Regions from separate parts of the Oceanobacillus alkalisoli genome, predicted to be linked through region 1. Evidence: predicted binding sites of a transcription regulator. Region 1 holds the regulator's gene; the other holds the start of a gene.

Region 1 (10,197 bases):
TCGGTTGTAACTGGTCTAGGCAATATATACGTGGACGAGACGTTGTTTAAAGCAGGGGTACACCCGATGAGACGGGCAAACACGTTAAAAAATAGTGAGATTGAAAAAATTAAAGATGCGGCAATCATCACCTTGACTGAAGCTGTTGAGGCGGGAGGTACAACAATCCGTTCTTATGTGGATTCAACTGGCGAGATGGGCATGTTCCAACAGGAGCTGTTCGTCTATGGGCAAGAAAATGAACAATGCAAACAGTGCGGACAAGAAATAATAAAAATGAAAGTGGCTGGCAGAGGTACCCACGTATGTACCAAATGCCAGCCACTCTAAAGGGGGGAGAAAATCTTGAGTTTAATCATTGGTTTGACTGGCAGTATTGCAACAGGGAAAAGTACCGTTGCTAACATGTTTAGAGAACTTGATATTCCGGTCATTGATGCAGATATATTAGCAAGAGAAGTAGTGGAACCTGGAGAAACAGCTTATAAAAAAGTTGTTCAGTCTTTTGGTGAGGATATCTTGCTTGAAGATCAGACGCTTAACCGGAAACGGCTCGGTGAAATTGTTTTTAGCGATGAGGTGAAACGGAAGCAATTAAATAATATCGTCCATCCTGCGATACGGAAAAGATTGATTGAAAAAAGAGACCACTTCATTACGTCGGGAAATCGTTGTATTGTTCTTGATATTCCGTTGCTGTTTGAGAGTAAGCTCGAACATTTTGCAGATAAAACCCTCGTCGTTTATGTCAATCAGGAGATTCAATTACAGCGATTAATGAAACGAAACGAATTTACAGAGGAAGAGGCGATGCAGCGAATTCTATCGCAAATGCCAGTGGAGGAAAAAGCGGCTAGGGCTGATAGAACGATTAATAATAATGGATCAAAGGAAGAAACATATACGCAATTGAAGCAACTGCTGAAAGAATGGAATGTGCTCGAAGCAGATAACTAGTAGCAGTGCCGAAATCAAACAGCCTGCATAAGATATGAATAAGAACATCCAACTTTGATAATATTAAAATATTGTAATTATGATGGAAATAGCACACATCCCAGACTTAATGTGTTATACTAATTGTAATAATACATAATAAAGTATAACTTATTGGGAGGAATGGGTTAAAGATGGATAAAATTCGTATCGCAATTAATGGGTTTGGACGTATCGGGAGAATGGTTTTCCGTCAAGCTGTTGTAAATGAACAATTTGAAGTCGTAGCAGTGAATGCGAGCTATCCACCCGAAACGCTGGCACATTTAATAAAATATGATAGTGTTCATGGTATTTTTGAAGGGGAAGTGAAAGCGCTTGATGATGCGCTGGAAATTAACGGAAAAAAAGTCGAGCTTGTCAGTTCCAGGGAACCAGATAAGCTTCCATGGAAAGAATTTAATATAGATGTTGTGATTGAAGCGACAGGAAAGTTTAAGACAAACGAAACAGCAGGATTGCATCTTCAAGCTGGTGCGAAAAAGGTCGTAATTACGGCACCGGGTAAAGAAATCGATAAAACAATCGTTGTTGGTGTAAATGATGAGGAATATAACGGAAATATCCACCATATTGTATCGAATGCATCCTGTACGACGAACTGTTTAGCACCGGTTGTGAAAGTACTGGATGATCGTTTCCGTATCGTGAACGGATTAATGACGACGGTTCATGCATTCACAAACGACCAGCAGAACTTGGATAACCCACATAAAGACTTGCGCCGTGCGCGTGGCTGCACACAGTCCATTATCCCAACTTCCACAGGAGCTGCGAAAGCACTTGGAGAAGTATTACCACATCTGAATGGCAAATTGCACGGTATGGCATTACGAGTTCCTACCCCTGATGTATCACTTGTTGACCTAGTTGTTGACGTAGAAGAAAGTGTTACGGTGGAAGAAGTGAATTGTGCCTTTAAAGATGCAGCGGCAAGAGATTATAATGGTATCATTAGTTATATGGAGGACCCGCTTGTGTCCATCGATTTTACAACAACCGATTCATCAGCAATCATTGACGGGTTATCAACAATTGTCATGGAGGATAAGAAGATTAAAGTCCTTGCTTGGTATGATAATGAATGGGGCTATTCTGCACGCGTTCTTGATCTGACGAAATTAGTCGGCGAATCGCTATTGTACAAACAAACTGCTAAAATATCATAACGTGAAACTTCTAAAAGATGCATTTTTCGTTCTGTGGGCAGCCGGACGAAGATGCATCTTTTTAGAATTTAAAAATGCCGTTTTTTGAATCGGATAGAAGATTTCACGGAAACATGTTAAAATAAAGGATATATTATTTTTACATTTAGAAGTGGGAGCTTCTATCCTAAAAAATGAACTTGTTTGAAGGTAGAGAGGTGAGCGAAGTTGCATTGTACAAACTGTAATTATAAAAATACAAAAGTAACCGATTCCCGTCCAATTGAAGACGGAAGAGCGATTCGTCGTCGTAGAGAATGTGAACGATGTGGTCAGCGTTTCACAACATTTGAACGGATGGAGGAAGTTCCATTAATCGTCGTTAAAAAAGATGGGATGCGTCAAGAATTTTCCCGGGACAAACTGACTCGCGGGTTAATCCGGGCCTGTGAGAAACGGCCGGTTCCTGTTGAAACGATGGAAGAGATTGCGCTTGAGGTTGAAAAAGAATTAAGAAGTCTCGGTTCGTCAGAAGTGGACTCGGAATTAATCGGAGAGATGGTGATGGAGAGACTTTCTAAGGTTGATGAAGTGGCCTATGTTCGCTTTGCCTCAGTCTATCGTCAATTCAAAGATGTAACTGTTTTTCTAGATGAATTGAAAGAATTGATTAATACAGAAGAACAAGATGAAGCGGAAAAGGAAGAATAAAAAGGGTGAATATCCAGTGAAAAGCATAGGACAGCTATTGCCTGTCGATGGATTTTTTGTTCGAATGGACAAAGCATTGCCTGTCGATTATTTGCAATCATTGACACATCTATATCAACCGCTTATCGGTTCTGAGGCACTCATGCTTTATTTGACACTTACGAATGAAGTATCCCTGCAGGCTGAAAGAATACCGCAAACACATCATACATTAATGAATTATATGATGCTGCCACTAGATAAAATTTATGATGCCCGTTTGAAATTAGAAGCTATCGGCTTACTACGAACATTTAAACAAGAAAAGGACGAACTTACGGTTTACACATATGACCTGCAGTGTCCGTTCGATTCAAAAAGTTTCTTTGAAGAAGCGATGTGTTCCTCCCTCCTCTATCATCATCTTGGAGAGCAGAGGTTTAACCAGCTAAAAAAACTGTTCGCGGGAAATGAAAATTTGGAAACTGGTGAGAATATTACCGTGGATTTTCAAGAAGTGTTCCAAACTACCCCTACAGAAGGCATGGTTCAGGTGACTGTTTCCGAACATGTGGCAATTGAAGAAGATGGAACCGTCGATTTTCAGTGGCTGGAACAAATGTTAAAACAGCGGATGATACCTGTTTACCGAGTCCTGACAAAAGAAAATCGGAAATTGATTTCTCATATGCTCATCCTTTATGACTTGGAAAGCTTTGAAATTGATAAAGCGGTCAATTGGTCACTGAATGAGGAGAATTATCTCGATAGGGAAGAGTTTAAACAAGCTTGTCATGATATTTACGTGGCGAAAAGTAATAGCCGGCCAATTCGACTTGTTGAGAAGAAAGAAGCGAACGAGCAAACGGCCGAAGCGGAAGATCTGAAAAAGCCGCTTACGAGAGAAGAATTATTAATTCGTGAATTAGAAACCATTACGCCGAAACAATTACTCGAAGACTTATCAAGCGGAAGTTCAGCATCCGCCCAAGATATGAAATTAATCAGTGATGTAATGACGACACAAGGACTCCCGCCAGCCGTCATGAATGTTCTTATTCATTATGTGCTACTCCAGACAAACATGAAACTGTCCAGAGCATATTTAGAGAAAATCGCAAGTCATTGGTCCCGGGCGAAATTACAAACAGCAAGAGAAGCAATGGAATTTGCGAAAAAAGAAAAGGCGAATTATGAACAAGCGAAAGCAAAACGAGCAGATAATAAACAAAGAAATTACGGGCGGACCGCTAGTAATGATATTGTACCGGATTGGTACAAGTCAGGGAAACATAAAGAGAAAAAAGAAGAAAAAGAAACTCCTGCGATGAACAATGAGCAATGGAAGGTCGCGCAATTGCTGCAACAATATTCAGAAGGAAATTAAACGAGTCGTTAAAAGGGTGATTTTTAGTGAAACCAATCCAGTCAAGCTTAAAAGCGTGGATGAATCGAAGTGAAAGTTTTAAAGAAAATTATCAAAAAATGAAACAAGAACTCCTTCAAGATGCAGAAATTAAAGAGTTCCTCGCTATTCACCCGGAATTAGCTCAAGAAGAGATTGATAAAAGTCTAATTAAATTATATGAATATAAGTCTCAATCAAAGCAATGCGATCAATGTGCATCCTTTGGGCAATGTATAAATATGGTTCAGGGGTACTCACCGATATTGCAAGTGACAGGGGATGAGATTCATATCCGTTATGAAAAATGTCATAGCAGATTACTTGCCGAAAAGGAACAAGAGCAGAATAAATTAATTCAGAGTCTATACATGCCAAAAGAAATATTAGAGGCGAGACTATCTGATATTGATAATGATTCTTCGAGAACGCAAGTATTATTAAAAATATTTGCCTTTCTGGAACAAGCGAAACAGGAGATACCGAAAAAAGGCTTATACTTACACGGGATTTTTGGTGTAGGAAAAACTTTCCTATTAGGAGCTCTTGCCAATGAATTAAAAAAGTACAATATATCATCAACGATCATTTATATGCCTGAATTTGTAAGAGAAATGAAGGCCTCGTTAAAAGATGACTCCGTAAACAAGAAGATGGATCTCTTTAAAACGACTGATATTCTCATGTTAGATGACATCGGTGCTGAGATGCATTCCGCATGGTTCCGAGATGAAATTTTAAGTTCCATTCTGCAATACCGCATGATGGAGGGGCTGCCTGTCTTCTTCACATCTAATTATAATTTGGAACAACTCGAAACCCATCTTGCAACAACAAGAACAGGTGTTGAAACACTAAAGGCAGCAAGAATCATTGAGCGAATCCAACAAGTGAGCGACATCATGCAAGTTCAAGGCTATAACCGCAGGAAATAATGAACTCTCTAGAGGTTGTTCAAAAAGTCCGGTAAAAATGACACTTCGAACTTCTTCGTTGGCTCGCTTTTCCGCTCCTCATGTACCTACTAACGTACATTCCGGTGCGAAAAGCTTCGCCGCCTCGAATTTTTCGGTCCTTTTTATCCTCCTTTTTGAACACAACTTCTAGTAAAAAATGGAATTAATACTAGAAGGGAGTATTTTTACTTAAAACTAGTTTTAGCAGTTTTATCATTTTTTTCACAACTCGTCCATATAATATAGCAGTTTGGTTGTAAATGAGGGTGATGTGAAAAAAATGGATATTTTCTTTGAGTCGGACAAGGAGGTCATAAGTTTTTGTGAGCGATTATTTCAGCAAAACAAACAGATCGCTGTGTATTGGCAAGTCCATGAAAAACGTGGGAATCAACTTACGATTAACGAGGAACCATTAAATGAAATCATTTTCCAGTCGATCGCTGTATCTTTGGTCAATGTTTATGTCACACATCGGTTAAGGAGTATTATCAATGAAATCATTCAAGATACTTATTATTTTACAGATGGGCATGAAATCGAGCAGATTTATGAGCATGCAGAATGGATTGTAACTGGAGAGGATGAGGATTGTAAAATACTGCGTAAAAATAAGCATCCAGTTCAATTATTACGTGCAATTTTCCTTATGCACATCCGCAATGCACAAAATGTACATTTCGATTGGATTGTTCAGACTGGCATGAAGGCTTTCAAACAAGACCTTATCCATTATGTTGGACTGGCCATTGATGAGTTCAAGCGAGAAGAAGAACATCAATCATTCATTAATACACTAAGAGAATACATCGTTAAGAAAGAACCTGTCGTACCGCTGATTCATGTGGTTGGAGGAAATATATTCAGTTATTATAAGCTTAGCGGCAGACCGTATTCTAAAGTGGAATTGCGTTCCATCATGGAAAAAGTCCCCCTATATCTGTTTGGTTTACCTGAAGAAGAATGGAACCTGACACCGTTGATTGCACTCGCTCCAGAGAAAATCAAATTGTATGTGGACGATCCATCAAGCCCCAGGACCCAAACAATCCTGAATATATTCCAGGAGAGGGTCGACATTCAAGCATACAAGGATTTTCCATACACGTATTCCACCATTAGAAATAAATAGCGTACAGCAAAATAATTTCAACACTTGATTTTCTAATAAACGGGCGCTATAATACAAGTAATCATACAAATCAAGCGATGAAGAGGACATGATTATTTGTATATTTGTATAGATAAGAGAAGGAAGCCCCGGCTGAAAGCTTTCTGTATACAATCAGATAATTACCACCTCTGAGCCCTGCTGTGGAATTGAAGTAAACGGCAGCGTCTAATCTGCGTTAAAGACTAGAAGCGATTTTTTAAAAATCGGAATTTGGGTGGAACCACGTTATAGAAATATACCGTCCCTTTGCATGAATGCAGAGAGACGGTTTTTTTATTGTTTTACTTATAAATTTGTTATAGGAGATGACTTGTGATGGCAGAAGAAATTACGTTAGTCTTCCCGGATGGGAATAAAAAGGAATTCTCAAAAGGCACAACAGGGGAAGAAGTTGCAGCTTCCATTTCACCAGGATTACGAAAACAAGCATTAGCAATTAAGCTTAATGGTGAACCGTGGGATTTACGACGCCCGATTGAAGACGGCGGAGAGATCCAAATCTTAACATACCGAGATGATGAAGGAATTGATATCCTGCGTCATTCAACAGCACACTTGCTTGCTCAGGCAATCAAACGGCTATACGGTGACGTGAAATTTGGAGTAGGCCCAGTCATTGAAGAAGGATTTTACTATGACATGGATATGGAGCATGCGCTTACTCCGGAAGACCTGCCGAAAATCGAAAAAGAAATGCAACGTATCGTGGACGAAAACTTAGAAATTAAACGGGTTGAGGTTTCAAGAGCCGAGGCGAAGAAACGCTTTGCAGAAATCGGTGACAACCTGAAGCTTGAATTAATTGATGCTATTCCAGAAGGTGAAACGGTAACGATTTATGAGCAGGGCGAATTTTTTGATCTATGTCGCGGTGTGCATGTGCCGAGTACAAGCAAAATAAAAGTCTTTAAATTACTTAGTATATCTGGTGCTTACTGGAGAGGCGATAGCGATAATCAACAGCTGCAGCGAATTTACGGAACAGCATTTGAAAAGAAATCTCAGCTTGAAGAATATCTAAAAATATTGGAAGAGAGAAAAGAAAGGGACCACCGCAAGCTCGGTAAAGAACTCGATTTATTCACTGTCTCTCAAAAAGTCGGTCAAGGATTACCACTGTGGTTACCAAAAGGTGCGACAATCCGGAGAATCGTTGAACGCTACATCGTTGACCTGGAAGAAAAGCTAGGTTATGACCATGTTTATACTCCTGTTCTTGGTAGTAAAGAACTTTATCAGACAAGTGGTCACTGGGATCATTATCAAGAAGATATGTTCCCGTCCATGGAGATGGACAACGAAACATTAGTACTCCGTCCAATGAACTGTCCACACCATATGATGGTCTTTAAAAATCAATTATGGAGTTATCGTCAATTACCGGTCCGGATTGCTGAACTTGGAACAATGCATCGTTATGAGATGAGCGGGGCACTTGCAGGTTTACAGCGCGTACGCGGAATGACGTTGAATGATGCACATATTTTTGCCCGTCCAGACCAGCTGAAAGATGAATTTAAGCGGGTTGTTGAGTTAATCCAGCATGTTTATAAAGATTTCGGAATTGAAGATTATAGTTTTAGACTTTCTTACCGTGATCCGGAAGATAAGGAAAAATATATTGATGACGATGCAATGTGGGAAATGACACAACGTCAATTGAAAGAAACGATGGAAGAATTGGAACTTGATTACGTGGAAGCAGAGGGAGAAGCAGCTTTCTACGGACCGAAGCTCGACATTCAAGTGAAGACAGCCCTCGGTAAAGAAGAAACACTCTCCACCGTACAACTTGATGTGTTGCTTCCGGAACGCTTTGATTTAACGTACATCGGAGAAGACGGAAAAGAACACCGTCCCGTTGTGATTCACCGAGGCGTCGTGTCAACGATGGAACGCTTCGTTGCATTCTTAATCGAAGAATACAAAGGTGCATTTCCAACATGGTTAGCTCCAGTACAAGTGAAAGTAATTCCAGTATCTCCGCAGGTGCATTTCGATTATGCAAAACAAGTCGCTGAATCATTAACAAGAGAAGGAATCCGTGTCGAAGTGGATGAGCGTGATGAGAAAATTGGTTATAAAATTCGCCAAGCTCAAACTGAAAAAGTTCCATTTGCACTCGTACTCGGTGACAAAGAAATTGAAGAAAATGCAGTAACGTACCGTCGCTACGGTGAAAAAGCAACAACGACTGTCTCAAGCGATGTATTTAAAGAGTTGCTAAGAGAAGAGATTGCTAATAAATCGAATAAATAAAGGTTATTCAACAGCTCCGAGAGAAAGCTTTCGGAGCTGATTTGCTGCCTGTCCCTAGATTGTAATAATTTATTCTTCCTTTTGTCTAGCATGAATTTAAAAGATTTAGTATGATGGAATGAGCGAATGTTATTGGGGGATTAATTGGTATGACAGGATCGTTTAGCTTTGTATTAGATTATATCGTAGACAACTTTGGCATAGACAATATTTTCTGGACGCTGTATTTCATCAACCTTATACTTTCAGTAATCGCTTATAAGCTTGGATTTGCAAGAAAGTTATCCGTCGGGAAAAACATTTTTGTCTACTTCATGCTCGTTCTCGGTAATTATATTACGACTATATTCAGCATCATGAGGTTACCGATGACAGAAAGTCTTGTTATCATCTGTATTGTCCTTGTAATTTACCGTACAAGACTTCATATGCAAAGAAAAGCAAAAAACGCCTCGTAGGGCGTTTTTTAATGCTAAAATTAAATATATTCATCTTCTTCCTTATGCTCTTCATAAAGCCTGAATTTGCCTGTTGCGTGTCTTGCTTTTGTTTTTATTCCAATCCGCTCGTAACATTCATCGCATAAATACATATAAGTTCGGCGGTTCCTTAGTCGTTTCGCTTTAAATGAGTCGTCAGGAAGTTCATCGATTTTTTCGCATATTGTACATTTAACTTGCATCCTTTCACCTCATCCATCCTGATGATGAAATAAGTATATCATACTAGGTAAAAGCTAGGAAAATCTTTTTCGTCAATTAAAGGTTTTATTCTTTTTTATAGGGGAATATAAATATAACTTCGTGTTGGAAAGGAAGGGAAAATCGATGAAAAAGCGTAATATAATTACAGCAGTTGGCGCAGGTGTTATCGGAGCAGGTGCAGCAAGCTATTTTTTCCTGAATGAATCACAAAAATCGAAAATAAAAGAATCCGTAAATAATCTTCTCCATAAACAAATGGATACAGGAGAATCGACTTTTGAAAAAGCCGGTCACCCAGATCAGATGGATGCGAAAGACGCCGCGGATTTGGAAAACGCTAAAATGGTATCAGAAGGCTCACAGTTTGGTGTTCAGTACTATAATGAAAAGCAAGAAGAAACGCCTCTCCAATAAAGTGAAACTTCATTTAGCCGGGGTGTTACAGACGGTTCATGTGTGATAATTAATAAAGCGGAGGCCTCCTTATAATATAGGAATGCCTCCGTTTCTCGTTATTCTTTTCGGTGACGTGACTGTTCATCTTCTATTTTCTCTAATTCATTCTTGTCATTTTCATCAAGCATTTCTTTATTATCATCTTGTTCTATTGGCACATCGTCCATAATTGGAAATTCAGGTATCGCTCTCCCGACAATCGCCGCAAGTTCTTCGACAATACCTTGGACAGGATAGCCAGCCTGGATTTGGTCACCCATTCCCCGTACTCGAGCCATAAGGTCCGCGTCAGCTACAACAACAGCGGTTTTACCCCATGGGTCATGATATAACGCTTCAGAAACGGTATATTTAATTGTTCCGACCCGGGAGCGGTCAATATCTTCGTTCACATCAATAGCGACAATCG
Region 2 (10,197 bases), on a different contig from region 1:
GTCACTTACTTGCTAACGCTTTCGGAGATTTGAGGAAAATAAAAGATGAGGGATGGATGGTATTCATGGAAACAAAAGAAAAGTTTGTTCCAGGGTTAGAAGGAGTTATTGCGGCGGAGACATCAATTTCATTTTTGGATGTAGATGAGGAGAAAATCATCATTCAAGGCCATGATCTGATTGAGCTATCGAAAAGTAAGGAATATGCGGAAATTGTACATTTATTATTAGAAGGTACCTTACCAACACCTGCGGAAAAAATCTCCATAGAAGAAACACTGAAACAGCATTATGATGTCCCGGAAGTTGTAATCGACGTGCTTCGCTTATTATCGAAGCAGACACATTCAATGGATGGAATGCGTACTGGATTATCCGTTCTGGCTGGTTTCGATGAAGATATAGAAGACCGGACGCTTGCGGCGAATAAAAAACGGGCCTATCAATTATTAGGGCAGCTACCGACAATTACGGTCAATAGTCACCGGATTATCCACGGGGAAGAGCCAGTTTATCCGCAAGCCGATTTATCCTACAGTGCAAACTTTTTATACATGATTACCGGAAAGAAACCAAGTGATTTAGAAATTGAGATTTTTGATCGTTTGCTTCTTTTATACAGCGAGCACGAAATGCCGAATTCCACTTTTACTGCGAGAGTAATCGCCTCTACAAACTCGGATATTTACGGGGCATTAACCGGAGCAATTGCCTCTTTGAAAGGTAATTTGCATGGCGGGGCGAATGAAGCGGTCATGTATATGCTGAATGAAGTGCAAACGGTAAAAGAATTTGAGGAATTACTTCTAAATAAGCTGCAGCAAAAAGAAAAAGTGATGGGGTTTGGCCACAGGGTCTATATGAAGAAAATGGATCCGAGAGCCTTAATTACGAAAGAAGCTTTACGAAAGCTCTGCATGCGAGATGGCGATTATTCACTGCTAGAGATGTGTGAAGCGGGCGAAAGAATAATGGAAAAAGAAAAAGGGCTATACCCGAATTTAGATTATTACGCAGCACCCGTGTACTGGAAATTAGGGATCCCGATTCCACTATATACACCGATTTTCTTCAGCGCACGGACTGCTGGGTTAGCAGCTCACGTCATGGAACAGCATAGTAATAACCGACTGTATAGACCACGTGTGAATTATATTGGTGCACGTTATGTTTAGTCATACAAGTATAGAAAATGGAAATGGAGAGGACAAATGATGTTACAAACAGATGATTATCAAAAAACAGATATGTTAATAGAAGAAATCACGGATTATGTATTAAATAAGGATATTACGAGTGAAGAAGCTTTTCAAACAGCACAATATGTATTGCTTGATACCCTCGGCTGCGGCATTTTAGCGCTTGATTATCCAGAATGTACAAAACTGCTCGGACCAGTCGTGCCTGGGACCATTGTTCCTCACGGGGCGCGGGTCCCCGGGACTTCCCATGTACTCGATCCCGTTCAAGCTGCATTCAATATCGGTACGATGATTCGCTGGCTCGACTATAACGATACGTGGCTTGCAGCGGAATGGGGACACCCATCGGATAACTTAGGCGGAATTCTTGCAGTTGCCGATCACCTTAGCCAAGTAAGGATCCAGAAGGGTCAAGAACCGCTTAAAGTTGAAGAAGTACTGGAAATGATGATCAAGGCACATGAAATCCAAGGGGTGCTTGCACTCCAGAATAGTTTGAACCGGGTAGGACTTGATCATGTCTTTTTTGTAAAGATAGCGTCAACAGCAGTTGTCACGAAAATGCTTGGTGGAAATCGTGAAGAAATAACGAATGCACTAACGAATGCTTGGATTGATAATGCCAGTCTACGGACGTATCGTCATGCCCCGAATACTGGATCACGTAAATCCTGGGCTGCTGGTGACGCAACGAGTAGAGCAGTACGGCTAGCGTTGATGGCCATGCAAGGTGAAATGGGTTATCCAACTGCACTTAGTGCTCCGGGTTGGGGATTCCAAGATGTTTTATTTAATAAGAAGGAACTATTGCTTAGTCAGCCGCTGGATAGTTATGTAATGGAAAATGTGTTGTTCAAAGTTTCCTTCCCAGCTGAATTTCATGCACAAACAGCGGCAGAAGCAGGCGTACAGTTACATCCAGAAGTCGCTAGTCGCTTAGAGGAAATAGACAAAATTACGATTACAACTCATGAATCTGCTATTCGCATTATTGATAAAAAAGGACCTTTGAATAATCCGGCAGACCGGGATCACTGTTTACAATATATAACGGCTATCGCCCTGCTTGAAGGAGATGTACGTGCAGAACATTATGAGGCTGATTTTGCCGCAAATCCGATGATTAATATCCTGCGTGATAAGATGATCGTCGTAGAAAATAAGGAATATACAAAGGACTATCTAGATCCTGCTAAACGTTCAATCGCGAATGCTGTTCAAGTTCATTTTAAAGACGGGTCATCGACAGAAGAAGTGGAGCGCGAGTATCCATTAGGGCACCGCTTCAGACGTGAGGAAGCCATTCCGAAAATAATGGAGAAGTATACGGAAAACTTAGCAACCCATTATACAGATAAACAACGCAAGAAGATTGAAGCGATAAGTTATGATTATGAAAAGTTAGCAAATATGAATGTGGATGAATTTGTCGAGCTATTTCTTATAAATTAATACGTGCTAGTGATGAGAAGGAGGCCATAGATATGGCGTGGATTGTGGATCAACAGTCAACACAGAAAGAATTAGCTGAAAAATTAAAAGAAGAAATGGAAGCGGAGGATATTTTACAAATACCGGGGGCACATGATGCGATGGCTGCCTTAGTTGCAAGGGACGCAGGTTTCTCCGTTTTATATTTATCTGGCGGAGCTTATACGGCGAGCAGAGGACTGCCGGATCTTGGTATCGTTACATCAACAGAGATAGCAGAACGGGCAAGGGATCTTGTCAGAGCAACGAATTTACCAGTACTCGTTGATATTGATACAGGGTTTGGCGGTGTATTAAACGTGGCACGCACAGCGCGGGAAATGGTGGAAGCAAATGTAGCTGCCGTTCAGATTGAAGACCAGCAGCTTCCCAAGAAATGTGGACATTTAAATGGAAAACAGCTCGTTCCGACAGAGGAAATGGTACAAAAGATTAAAGCAATTAAAGAAGTTGCTCCTTCCTTAGTTGTCGTCGCCAGAACGGATGCACGGGCGGTAGAAGGACTAGATGCAGCAGTCCGGCGCGCAGCAAGTTATGTTGAAGCTGGTGCCGATGCAATCTTCCCTGAAGCTTTACAAACGGATGAAGAATTCCGTCTGTTTGCTGAAAAAGTGGATGCCCCGCTGCTTGCGAATATGACGGAGTTTGGGAAGACACCATTTATTACTGCAGAAGAATTTCAGAATATGGGCTTCCGTATGGTCATTTATCCGGTAACTTCTTTGAGAGTAGCAGCAAAGGCATATGAACGGATCTTTACCCTGATCAAAGAGCAAGGCTCGCAAGCAGATGGTGTATTTAATATGCAGACGAGAAAAGAACTATACGAAACGATTTCTTATGATGATTTTGAAGAATTAGATCAGACGATTGCAAAAACAGTATTAGAAGACTAGTCTATTGAAAAAGATAGGTGCCAAAGAGGAATTTGCCTCCGCACCTATCTTTTTCAAATTAGTTAAAAATGCAGGGGACCGTGAGTAACCTCACAAAACTGTCAAATAGTCGTACTCTTTTCGACACAATCTATATATAGTGATGGAGGTCACTTGGTGGTACAATATATTGTGTTAAGGTGAAGGTGGTTCATCAAGTTATGGATTAAAATGTCTAAAGGAGAGGGATTAATATGTTCCAAAGTACAATGGATATTGTTCAGAAATTCACATCACAGCAAGAGAATAAGCAAACAGATTATTTAAGACATGAAAATAGTAATTATGTCTATTCCTTACCACTTTTAAGGCACAATCTAACGAATCATGCAGAGGAAGAATTTTTATTTACACAAATTCTACCACCAAGAATGAAAGAGCTTTATGATGACGGTGTCGTTTATGTCCATGACAAACAGCTTGCCCCGTATTGTGTATCCATCAGTTGTATGGATATCGCGACAAAAGGAATTCCAACGCTTGCTAAAAACATGATTACTTCTAAACCAGCGAAGCGGATACCTACTTTACTCAGGCATTTCAGTAATGTTGTTACATTAGTATCCCAACAGGTTTCCGGTGCGGTGATGTTGGCACAGCTTTCTACCATTACAGCTTCTTATTTATTCGATGAAGAAAGCAGGGGCACTACATATACTGATGAGGAATTAGCAGAACTGTTTCAAAGTCTGATTTGGGAGCTTAATATGCCGCTTCGGTCCGGAGCTCAGAGTAGTTTTTCAAATATTACGTTAGAGTTTGGGAAGCCGTCTGAGGAAATCAAGGATGAATACGTTGTAATCGGCGGAGAAGGAAGGAATATACAATATAAAGATATTCCAGAGGTTTACTTTGACCGAATGAACCGGGCAATTATTGAGGTAATGAGGAACGGAACAGGAAGCAATGGCATTCCATTTACCTTCCCATTATTAACGGTGCAAATTGATGATTACTTCAATTATGAAAATCCCGTGTTTATCGAACTATTGGATAAAATGTATCAATGGGGTGGCGTCTATTTCGAAAACTTTAAAACAAAGCCATTTGAAGATCCGTATTATAAAACTCTGAATCCGCTAATCCAGGCGAAAGATCCTGAAGTGAGCAGAAGTCTTTGCTGCAGACTGCAAATTAATTTAGAAACGCTCTCGAAAGCGGGAGGAGGCGTGTTCGGATCATCAACCGGTTCAACAGGCGCTGTCCAAGTACTGAATTTAAATATGAACCGAGTTCTTCTGGAATTCGGACATGATATGGAACTTGTGAAAGTGAAGATCCGTGAATATATGGAAGTCATGCAAGAAGCGCATATGGCAAAAAGAAAATGGATAGAAGCGAACAAAGAATTATATCCTACTTTCTTTGCTTATAATAAAGATTTTAAAAACTATTTTAACGTGTTTGCCCTTACAGGTATGAATGAAGGATTAATTAACTTAGGATATCAAGACGGGATGAAAGATAAAGCTGGCAAAATGGTTGCTCATGCTATTATGCAATATATGACCGAGATTGTAAATGAATTCATTGTACGCGATAAAGTTGCCTGCGGGATTGAATATGCACCAGCTGAAAATGCAGCGATTAAATTAGCCCGCCATGACCTGAAATGGGGAAAAGCAAACGAGCGGGAAGTGTTTGTACAAGGTGAAGGAGAGAATCCATATTTGACGAGCGGTTGTATGACGCCATTTTCGGAAGAGGATTTTCTGGAACAGTTGGAGAATAGCGCTGAATTTCAAGGATATGCAACCTCTGGAAGTGTTTTACACCACTTCTTGGAAGCGAAGGTAAAACCGGAAAGTTTGGCGAAATATTTGGATAAAATCTTTGAGAAGCCGATCAATTATATTACATTAACACCGACGATTACTTCTTGCATGGAGTGTGGCCAAAGAATCGTTGCGGAAGATGCAAAAAATATAGATCAGTGTCCGGTCTGCGATTCAGAAGATATTGCGACCTTCAGCAGAGTGATCGGGTATTTGAAAATGATCTCAAGAAACAGGATCCACGTCGATGAGAAGGGCTATTATGAAGGAAAATATAATTTCTGGTCTAAAGCAAGAAGGCATGATTGGACCATTAGAAAAAGATTGAAAGAAGATGCGTTAAAGGAGGTTGTTCGTCGTTAATACACGGTGAACATATGATAATGAAACTATATAATACCTTTATTCGCACATTTACCGATTTGCCTGATCATACGACTTTATTGATTCATTCTTTATCTGGTTGTCCACTCCATTGTTTCGGGTGTCATAATTATGATGAAATCGTTGCAAACACACCGAAAGAATATAAAACGCTAGATGATCTTTATGACTATTTAAAGAAAAGTGGTTTTCTGTTTGATGCAATTATGTTCAGCGGTGGGGAATTCCTCATTAACCCATTGGACAAGGTTTGCGATTTATTGAGGCAAGTAAGAAATCTTTTTGATGGGAAAATCATCGTAACGACAAGCGGTATTTATTATAATAAGTTACGGACTTTATATGACAAGCAGCTTGTTGATGGTATCCATATCGATATGAAGTTGCCGTATCACGCATTGGACACTGAAAAAGATGCACAAATTTATAATGACATTATGGGAATCACGCCGAGTGAAAAACTTGTGGACCAATTAATCGCTAGTGTTGACGCGGTTATTGAACATAATTCGGTGTTGGATCAAGTTCGGACCGTTCGTTATCCTTTGCTGGATGATGCATTTTTTACAGAGATAAGACATTTTGTTGAAGAGAGAAAAGCTTATTATGATAGTATTGTACCTTATTACCTGAATGAATTTATTTATCCGGAAAATTAGTGGAACAGGTCTAGCTTCTTTAGCTATTTGGATAAGGAATAAGACAGAACCCCTCCTGAGTTGGATTAGGCTCAAGAGGGGTTCATTATTTACTTAAATTTGCTTCATTCTATTGGGTTAGAGGTTATTGTCTATACCCCATTGTATTAAGCGTGTAAAACTTCTGGGTCGTGATCCGTCTTTCTTAACCAATGCAGTATATGTTTTACTAAAAATTCGTTTGCGTAACTGTTTTTCTTTATTGCTGTTACGATCTCCCGTTCAAATTCCGTCATCGGACTTACCGGATATTCTCCGCAAATATCAATTCCGCTTATCTTCCGGTATTTCATAATTTCTTTAACGATAATAAGAAGTTGCCGTAATCGCATATTTCCGTGGTCCCAAGCAGTAATTGCTTCTCTTTTGTCCAACGCGTCTTTATCTATGCTGAGGTATACGAGTTCGATTGAAATTTCTTTTAGAATGGACTGAAGTGCCTTTTTAGTGAAAAAAATCACAATTAAATATTGAATCGTATATGTACTATTATACATTAAGATTATTTTCAGCATTAATTCCCCTTTTTCATCTTGGAAAATAATATATTAGACTTTTGCCTATTGTCAGTTGACTAATTAGGTGCTATAATCAATTCAATTTCCAATCCTTAGTAAATTGGTGTGAATACTAGATTATTAATTTGCGCACTTGAAAGGTGGATATTGATGATAAAAGTATCGAACATACGGAAGAGCTTTAAAGACCATGTTGTCTTGAAAGACATTAGTTTTGATGTCGATGAGGGAGAAGTTGTCGTAATTATTGGACCGTCTGGTTCCGGGAAATCAACACTCCTGCGTTGCATGAATTTTTTAGAAAGACCGGATTCAGGTCAAATTGAAATTGGTGGTGTCGCGATAGACGTGAATCAAACGAAACGGACAACGATAAATAAATTAAGAATGCAAACCTCTATGGTGTTTCAGCATTACAATTTATTTAAAAATAAAACAGCATTAGAAAATGTCACCCATGCTTTAGTCGTAGCGAAGAAGATGAAAAAAGAAGCTGCGAAAGAAATGGGAAGAGATTTACTGAGTCAAGTAGGAATCTTGGATAAAGCGAATCAATATCCGATTGCACTGTCTGGCGGGCAACAACAGCGGGTTGGAATAGCCCGGGCGCTTGCAGTTAATCCATATGCGATTCTCTTCGATGAACCGACTTCTTCACTTGATCCCGAGTGGGTAGGAGAAGTGCTTCGTGTCATTTCTAAAATCGCGAATCATAATAAAACGATGATTATCGTCACGCATGAAATGAACTTTGCCCGTGATATCGCGGATAAAGTAATTTTCATGGCCGATGGAGCAATTGTTGAGCAAGGGACACCAGAAGAGATATTCGATCATCCCAAGAAGGAGCGGACGAAAAAGTTTTTAAAGGACTTCCATCGAAATCATGGCTCTGCTGACGACTCGGCTAATCCAACTGAACATGTAAAGGAGCTAGCCTTGTAATCGTAAAGTATAGGAGGGGGAGAATACTTTGACATATAAATTAGGAATACTTGATCAAAGCCCGATTTCACCGGGGAAAACAGCGGGAGATGCGTTGAGGCGGACGGTCGAATTGGTGCAAAAAGCAGAAGAATGGGGTTACGAACGCTTTTGGGTTTCAGAACACCATCAGACGCTTGACCTTGCAGGGACTTCCCCAGAAGTGCTCGTCTCTCATTTATTAGCAAAAACAACTTCGATTAAAGTTGGTTCAGGCGGAGTGATGCTCCAGCATTATAGTCCGTTCAAGGTAGTAGAAGATTTCCAGCTATTATCCTTGCTCTCCCCTGGGAGAGTTGAGCTCGGGATAGGGAAGGCGCCAGGCGGTTTTTCATTGGCTACGCAAGCCTTGCGTTACGGTGGCGCTGGCAGTGATGTTAAGTTTGATGAACGATTTAGGACGCTTCATCATTTTATTCATGACACATTGCCGGAAGACCATGAATTGTATGGCGCGGAGGCTCTTCCGAAACCAGACGAAAAAGTACCTGTATTTCTGCTTGGAGCAAGTGCAAACAGTGCTAAGCTTGCGGCAGAGCAGGGCGCGAACTTCGTATATGCTCACTTTTTAAACAGTAATAATGATTTTCTCAAAGAAGCTATTCAGCAATATCGAAAGATCTATCCAGAAGGGAAATTTATCGTTGCGGTTGCTTCCTTTGCTGCAGAAACGCAAACAGCGGCAGAGCAAGAAGCACGTGATTATAAAATTTATAAAATCTTCACCGAAAGTGGCCGGTCGATGTCTGTAAGAACTCTTGATCAAGTTGAAGCCTTCCGCGAACAGACGGATGAAATCATTACAGAAATCAAGGAGCAGGAAGTGGAGATGATTGCGGGCAGTCCGGATTTTGTGAAAAATGAATTTGATAAGCTTGCATCTGCTTTTGGAGTTGAGGAGTTCATTATCCATACACCAATATTGGATGAAGAGAAACGATTGAGGTCATATGAGTTATTAAGTGAATTAGCAGTATTTGTTTGAAGTAAATAAAAGAGGAAGTGGTTTTATTGAATATCGATTTCGGTTATGTCGTGCAAATCATTCCGGAATTACTCACCTATTTGCCAATTACATTATATTTAACGATCGTATCGATGGTGATTGCGATTATGATCGGTGTCATCCTCGCGATTATCCTTGTGAATAAAGTGCCAGTTCTTTTACAAGTAGCGAAAGTATATATTTCTTTTTTCCGGGGGACGCCCGTGCTTGTTCAACTGTTAATGATCTACTTTGGACTTCCTCAATTGTTCCCGGTTTTCAATGACCTAGGGGCAGGAGCGGCAGCAATCGTCGCATTCAGCTTAAATACGTCATCTTATCTAGCGGAGATATTCCGTGCAGGCTTAGAGTCTGTGGATAGGGGGCAGGCGGAAGCTGCTACATCCGTGGGCATGAGCTATGCTCAAGCGATGCGGGGAATTGTTTTACCGCAAGCAGTAAGGAATGCGCTGCCGGCGACAGGGAATATGTTCATCGGGTTAATCAAAAACTCATCTCTTGCATTCACAATTGGTGTTACGGAGTTATTAGCGCAAGGGAAATTACTGGCATCGGCAAATTTACGATTTTTTGAAGCATATCTAGCGGTTGGCCTGATTTATTGGGCGATTACTTTCCTATATAGCCAATTACAAGGCTGGTATGAACAGCGGATAAGTAAACCATATATCGCTTAATCGTCAAAACAAAAAGGGGAGAAAAATAAATGAATAGATTCATATTGTTTCTCGCAGCAGGTTTATTGTTAGTTGTTGCGGGCTGTGGGGGAAGCGGAGAGAGTGAAGCTTCAGAAGGTACTAAGGGGGATAACGTCATTACGGTAGGTGCAGTACCGGATGGCTTTCCGACATCTTTTAAAGAAGATGATGAGTTGAAGGGATTCAGTGTCGATATTATTAAAGCAATTGTTGAAGAAGCTGGTTATGAAATCGAATTTGTCATGACGGATTGGAACGGGGTCCTTGCCAACTTACAATCGGGGAAGATAGATACAGCATCTAACTTTGCTGCAACGGAAGAAAGAGGGCAAGATTATAATTTTACAGATCCTTATTACAGTTCCAAAGCAGCGATCGCGACAGCGGCAGATGATGATACGTTAAAGGAAATAGAAGATCTGACTGGTAAGCAAATCGGTAACATTATGGGCACAAATTTTGAAAATGTATTAAAGGAACAATACCCAGATTTAGATTATGAACCT

What was found. The regulator NrdR, encoded in region 1, represses ribonucleotide reductase genes. The targets are predictions, from matches to a motif close to AACACNATATATNGTGTT.
Region 2: nrdD (anaerobic ribonucleoside-triphosphate reductase) is a predicted target of NrdR. The motif match lies at 3,748-3,765, and genes of this name have one in related genera.

Annotation. Positions count from the first base shown of each region.
Region 1 covers NZ_JAKNRA010000004.1:227,307-237,503, reverse strand. The annotation lists gene mutM (DNA-formamidopyrimidine glycosylase) at 1-330, shown strand, start outside; gene coaE (dephospho-CoA kinase) at 346-957, shown strand; gene L3V42_RS08435 (glyceraldehyde-3-phosphate dehydrogenase) at 1,131-2,165, shown strand; gene nrdR (transcriptional regulator NrdR) at 2,373-2,855, shown strand; gene L3V42_RS08425 (replication initiation and membrane attachment family protein) at 2,872-4,221, shown strand; gene dnaI (primosomal protein DnaI) at 4,248-5,174, shown strand; gene ytxC (sporulation protein YtxC) at 5,476-6,327, shown strand; T-box leader at 6,396-6,618, shown strand; gene thrS (threonine--tRNA ligase) at 6,685-8,628, shown strand; gene L3V42_RS08405 (YlaH-like family protein) at 8,778-9,086, shown strand; gene L3V42_RS08400 (YlaI family protein) at 9,107-9,310, opposite strand; gene L3V42_RS08395 (YbyB family protein) at 9,456-9,746, shown strand; gene L3V42_RS08390 (YhcN/YlaJ family sporulation lipoprotein) at 9,845-10,197, opposite strand, start outside.
Region 2 covers NZ_JAKNRA010000001.1:344,405-354,601, reverse strand. The annotation lists gene mmgD (citrate synthase) at 66-1,175, shown strand; gene L3V42_RS01635 (bifunctional 2-methylcitrate dehydratase/aconitate hydratase) at 1,215-2,654, shown strand; gene prpB (methylisocitrate lyase) at 2,687-3,589, shown strand; gene nrdD (anaerobic ribonucleoside-triphosphate reductase) at 3,823-5,766, shown strand; gene L3V42_RS01620 (4Fe-4S cluster-binding domain-containing protein) at 5,787-6,446, shown strand; gene L3V42_RS01615 (arginase family protein) at 6,593-7,000, opposite strand; gene L3V42_RS01610 (amino acid ABC transporter ATP-binding protein) at 7,154-7,948, shown strand; gene L3V42_RS01605 (LLM class flavin-dependent oxidoreductase) at 7,977-8,972, shown strand; gene L3V42_RS01600 (amino acid ABC transporter permease) at 8,999-9,670, shown strand; gene L3V42_RS01595 (transporter substrate-binding domain-containing protein) at 9,700-10,197, shown strand, end outside.